DNA from 2 places in the Pseudoalteromonas sp. NZS37 genome. Region 2 is predicted to be linked to the other one. Evidence: predicted binding sites of a transcription regulator. Region 2 holds the regulator's gene; the other holds the start of a gene.
What was found. Region 2 encodes LexA, which represses DNA repair genes until DNA is damaged. Its sites were predicted from a motif close to TACTGTATNNNNATACAGTA; they were not measured.
Positions count from the first base shown of each region.

Region 1 (3,218 bases), on a different contig from region 2:
AATAAAGTCCTGTTAGAAAACATAAGCCCCTATTATCGTCGATTTAAATATTGAAGACCAGCAAGGTGCGATGGGCTAATTATACAACCTGCCAATAAATGGCAACTTGGAGTTACAGGCTTTACAGCTTAATCGAGAATACTAAGTTGAAAGTTTTGTTCTGGCTCGCTTTTAATACCAACGCCTATGCCAAGTAATCTTACAGGTTGTTGTAGCCCTCGTTGGTAGGCCTTAGTAAGGAGTTGAATAAATATTTCTGTGTTTAGCTCGTGGTATGCCTGATCGGCTGAGGTCACTACAAAATTTGCAAACTTCACTTTAACACTCAGCTTATTAATACGGTTTTGTAATTGCTGTTTATTAAGCCTTAAAACTAATTCGTCTAACAATTTTGGCAGCTCATCTAAGCACTCTTGCAAACTTGTTTTGTTGTATTCGTAGGTATGCTCAACACTCAGCGACTTTCTGATGCGATCTGTTGATACTTTACCAACATATTCACCTGCACATTTTTGATAAAGCGACACACCAAAATTACCCACATGTTGCTGCATCCAGTTAACGCCTTTTTCACGTACATCCTTGCCGGTATATAAGCCTTTTAAATTTAGCTTTTCGAGCGTTACTTTACCCACCCCCGGAATTTTCCCCAGCGGTAATTGCGCTAAAAAGTCATCAACCTCATGAGGCAAAACGACAAATTGACCATTCGGTTTTTTTTCGTCGCTGGCTATTTTGGCAATAAATTTAATCGGTGCAATGCCTGCTGATGCAGTGAGCCCGGTGGCATTGTAAATATCGGCTCTTATTTGCTGTGCAATAAGTGTAGCACTGCCTTTACAAGCGGTGCTGTCTGTTACATCTAGGTAGGCTTCGTCTAAAGAAAGAGGTTCAACTAAATCTGTGTAGCGGCTAAATACTTCACGTATTTGATTTGAAGCTTCTTTGTATACAGCCATGCGCCCTGGGACAATAACTAAATCGGGGCATAATTGTTTAGCATGATAGTTCGACATAGCCGATCGCACGCCATATTCTCTAGCTATATAGTTAGCGGTTGAGAGCACGCCTCGTCGGCTATTGCCTCCAATAGCAAGCGGTACACATGCAAGTTTTGGATTATCTCGCATTTCTACTGCTGCATAAAAGCAATCCATGTCTATGTGAATAAACTTCTTCATCACCACAACAACAATAACTGGTTATTTATACAGTCATTATTATAGAATCAAATGTGATAAGCAAGCCTAGGGCCTGTTTATCTTTCGAGGTTAAATTTGCAGCAGTATGTTTGGTATTTAGGCAAGGCAGAGCCTATGTAGTGTGGTTATTCCCCATAAATAGGCGATAACGTAGCACAAATGCCAAACATACGCTGCCCGAAGGGTTCTGCCTAGGGGCAATTTACTCTTTGTTGCTCGGTTTTTACTTAGCCCACTAGGTCACAAACCTCGCGCCGCGATTAAATAGCCCCTAGATTGAACAAATTTTAATCCTGAAAGGTCAACAGGCCCTAGTTAGCGATTAAAAAAAGCGCTTATTACTTTCTTGCTCTTTATAACCGCGCAACCAAAACATAACCTCGAAAAAAAACCCCGCTAACATTAAAATAATAGCGCCTGATTCGTTACCCATTGCGTAACAGGTAAAAGAAGCTATAAAAACCAAACAAGCTAAGGACCAATTAATTATGTTCTGCATATTTCTACCTCTGTGTGTTTTCTGTGTTTGTCTGTGTAATTTAACTGTAGACCTAAAATTAAATAGGTACAATCATCTTATAAAAAAACATGCCATTAATTACCTTGAGCTCGTAACCCCATGTTGATAATCTAAGTACTTTAAAATTAAGGGCCAATAAATAATGCAAACGTTTAAAGATCAGCACCCTATCCATACCGACATCACCGTAGCGTGGGCTGATATGGATGCACTACAACACGTAAATAATGTAGTGTATTTACGTTACTTTGAAATAGCCCGAATCGACTTCTTAAATAAAATAAATCTGTTCGATACAATAAGCCCTAATGGCGTGGGCCCGGTAATAAGCGAAAATAACATTCGTTATAAACGCCCAGTTACATTCCCAGATACGCTTACAGTCGGTGTTACTATTTCTGATATAAAAACAGACCGATTTGTTATGAATTACACCGTATTTAGTCACGCACAAAACGCTATAACAACAACAGGCACTTCAAAAGTGGTTATGTTTGATTTTGAAACAGGCCAAAAAGCCCTCATTGCAGAGCCTCTTTTATCGGCGTTAGTTAGCTACTCTCAAGACGAGCAATAAGGAATTCTCATGCAATACAGCCCACTTGGCAGCAGTGGTATTAACGTTTCAAGAGTATGTTTAGGCAGTATGACTTGGGGTAAACAAAATACTCAAAGCGATGCTGATGAACAAATAGCCTACGCGTTAGAGCAAGGCGTAAACTTTATTGATACAGCCGAAATGTATGCGGTACCGCCCTCTCCAGAGACCTATGGTAAAACTGAGGAAATTATTGGCGATTGGCTATCGCGTAATCAGCAAAAGCGCAGCGATGTGGTACTTGCTACAAAAATTGCAGGCAATGGATTATCGTGGGTACGTGATGGTGGCAATATTACGCGCCAAACGGTAATAGAAGCCGTAGACGATTCACTTAAGCGCCTTAAATCCGACTATATTGATTTATATCAGCTGCATTGGCCAAACCGCTCTACCCCGCACTTTGGCAGACAGTGGCCCGGCACTCTTAAATTTACCGACGTAAATACACAAGAGCAGCAAGCTAGTATGCTTGATATTCTAGAAGGCCTTAATGAATGTGTTAAAGCAGGTAAAATTAAGCACTGCGGTTTATCTGACGATACGCCATGGGGTATAAGCCAGTTTTTAAGTTTGGCCAAAGAGCATAACTTACCGCGCATGGTATCTATTCAAAATGAGTTTAGCTTAGCGCACGCTAAAGACTGGCCGTATTTAATAGAACAATGTGTACACGAAGATATTGCCTACTTACCGTGGTCGCCCTTAGCAGCCGGTTTATTAACGGGTAAATACCTAAACGGTGCTCGTCCTGAAGGATCTCGTTGGACCTTCATGCAGCGCAACGGTATTTTTAGAGATACACCCAATGCAGAGCAAGCCACTAAGCAGTATGTTGAGCTGGCTCATGCAAACAATATTACTCCAGCACAACTAGCACTCGCATGGTGTAACCAAG
Region 1 covers NZ_JADYXL010000001.1:338,885-342,102, forward strand. Annotated here, with positions in the region: gene dinB (DNA polymerase IV) at 129-1,181, opposite strand; gene I6F47_RS01510 (acyl-CoA thioesterase) at 1,865-2,299, shown strand; gene I6F47_RS01515 (aldo/keto reductase) at 2,309-3,218, shown strand, end outside.
Region 1: dinB (DNA polymerase IV) is a predicted target of LexA. The motif match lies at 1,197-1,216, and genes of this name have one in related genera.

Region 2 (3,218 bases):
ATGCAATATCGTTAAGGGAGGCAACATAATCAGCCTGCGTAAATGGGTTATTAAGAGTACGTGTTGCAAGATGCTCCCCATGAACTTTATCAAGAGGAATAGCGCTCATGACTAAACCGCCTAACAGCCAAGCTAAAATTTGTAATGTGAGCAAATAACCGAGCCATTTATGTAACTTGCGAGCATACTTAAATATTTTTTTATTCATGTTTTAGTCTTATTATTTTTAGAGGCTAGTTTATTACATTAATGGGATTAGTTACTGCGACATTTTGTCGCAGTTTAAACTATAGCTTACTGTAATCATTTAAAAATAAAAAAGATTACACTTAAATTGCTAACATGACTTATTTGTTTAATTGAGCTGAGTGTTTGATATCCAGCTAGCTTTAAACGCTAAAAAATACTTAAAAGCTGCGAAATATCTATATAAAGTGGTTAATAGAGCATAGTTGATTTGGTATAACGGTAAAACTGCGTTAAAGTTTGCAATGAAATTATTAGAGGATAAATACGAAACGATGTCGGAAATTCAATTTTTAAATGTAGATCTTGAGCTTGAATCAAAGCAAGATATTAGTTTGCTAGTGGCAGACTTGAAAAAAGTCGCGACGATTTTACATTATGACAAAGACGAATACCGTCAATTAGCGCGTATTGAAGCAACAGGTGTAGTAAACACGCCTGACAAAGCAATAAACCATATATGTGAGCTTATTGAATCGTGTTCGCGTAACGCGCTAAAGCAATGGTTAAGCTGTTCACGTAGAACGTTTGATATTGGTTTTGAATCAGGCACTTCCCCTAAGTGCTTTAATCAAGCCTTAGATGCAGATACATTACTACGTATATCTGCGATTGGTGCGGGTATGGAAATTACAATTTACCCAATCGAAAAGTAACTATCTTCGCTCTACGACTGCTGCGGTCATTTTTGATACGCAGCACAGCTCATTGCGGCTATTTGTAATTTTTATTTCCCACACTGAACTACGTTTGCCAATATGAAACGCTCTTGCCGTTGCTGTTAAAGTGCCGCTGCGAGATGCTTTTAAATGACTTGCGCTAATTTCCTGCCCCACGCAGTAAAATTTTGTAAAATCGACAACAAAGTTAGCTGCATAGCTGGCAACTGTTTCGGCAAGTACAACGTTAGCACCGCCGTGAACCATTCCCATTGGGTTATGATGCTCAGGAATTGCCGGCATAGTGGCTACTAAGTAATCATCACCAATTTCAGTGACTTCTATTCCCATGGTTTTCATTAATGTTCCTTGGCCATCAATGCCTTGTTCTAACTGCTTGCACAGCTCTAAAGTGATGGGCTGGTACCAAATACTCATAATGACTCCTTTGCTTTTTTAATCATTTATAAATCTAGCTTTAGTTATATCCCTAAAATGTACACAAGTGAAATTACTTTGGCTATTTTAAGGCTTAATTTAAATTTGCGATTTTTATTTAACTGTATATACTCACAGTTAAATGTACTGTATGGAAAACCAGTTGTATGCGACCATTAACGAACCGCCAAGCTCAAATACTCGAACTAATTAAAGTTTTTATTAAAGACACTGGTATGCCTCCTACACGTGCTGAAATAGCGCAAACATTAGGTTTTAAAAGTGCCAATGCTGCTGAAGAACATTTAAAAGCACTTGCTAAAAAAGGCGCAATTAAAATGAAACCAGGTGCAAGCCGTGGTATTCAGTTAATTGAAGAAGAAGAGCCAGAACAATTAGGTTTACCGCTTATAGGGCGTGTTGCTGCTGGTTCACCTATTTTGGCGCAAGAGCACGTTGAAAGTCACTGCAAAATCGATCCATTAATGTTTAAACCGGCTGCAGATTTTTTACTACGCGTTAACGGTATGAGCATGAAAGATATTGGTATTATGGATGGTGATTTACTTGCTGTACATCGTACTCAAACCGCTGAAAACGGGCAAGTTGTTGTTGCCCGCCTAGACGAAGACGTAACTGTAAAACGTCTTGAGAAAGCGGGTCGTAAAGTATTACTTCATGCTGAAAACGACGATTTTGAATCTATTGAAGTAGATCTTGAGAATGAGTCTTTTAATATTGAAGGCTTAGCCGTTGGCGTTATAAGAAACGCTGATTGGATGTGACTTTAAAAATAGCTTTTAAACAAGCAGTTTTATAAATGCGTACTAATTAGTACGCATTTTTTGTTTTAAATTCGCACTAAAAATAGGGCATAAATAGCTCACTGACAATTTAAGCTGTAAACTTTTTTGCACTTATATTTTCCCCCTTCGAATGCGTTAAACCCCTTTGTTTTGCTCATCTTTTGAACTTACTGTTACCTAGTTGGTTACTGATTTTTTATTAATTACTCAATATCACCTGATTGTTTTTTATACTAAAACTTGCTTGTTGTTCATTTTTTAGCTAATTATTAATGTGCTGAGCTAATAATAACTCACAGCTTTTTAGTTTTGAGAACACACAATATACACAAACCCGTTGTTGGCGCAGCAAAACCAATCAATATTAAATGAGATTGACTAAAAAAATAAAAATAACGAATTGGCGTTTAAGCCGTATGCCTCTTCGCTTTGCATTCGCAATAGCATCAAAGGAGCCGTCACATGGGTAAACTGACCTCTACCTTGTGGCTTATATTATGTGTTTTTTCGCACCCAGTTTTGGCTAACAGCCAATACAATATGCGCAAAGGCGTAACCGATATAAGCAATAATGTATATCAGCTGCACATGACCATATTTATAATATGTTGTGTGATTGGGGTGATAGTGTTCGCAATTATGTTTTGGGCACTTATTCATCACCGTAAATCTAAAGGGGCTGTACCTGCCCAATTTCACGAAAGCACTAAAGTAGAAATACTTTGGACTGCAATCCCGTTTGTTATTTTAATTGCTATGGCAGTACCAGCCACTAAAACCCTAATTGCAATGGAAGATGCCAGCAAAGCTGATCTCACTATTAAAATTACAGGCTCGCAATGGAAATGGCATTATGAATATATGGGTGAAGATGTAGAGTTCTACTCTATTTTATCTACCCCGCAAGATGAAATAGCGAATCTTGCAGATAAAAATCCTAACTACTTACTTGAGGTTGATAAACCTCTCGTACTGCCAATAAATCAAAAAGTACGATTTTTAATGACTTCTGACGATGTTATTCACTCTTGGTGGGTACCTGATTTTGCAGTTAAAAAAGATGCGAATC
Region 2 covers NZ_JADYXL010000012.1:73,604-76,821, reverse strand. Annotated here, with positions in the region: gene I6F47_RS18230 (hypothetical protein) at 1-208, opposite strand, end outside; gene I6F47_RS18225 (hypothetical protein) at 522-902, shown strand; gene I6F47_RS18220 (PaaI family thioesterase) at 903-1,343, opposite strand; gene lexA (transcriptional repressor LexA) at 1,511-2,128, shown strand; gene coxB (cytochrome c oxidase subunit II) at 2,612-3,218, shown strand, end outside.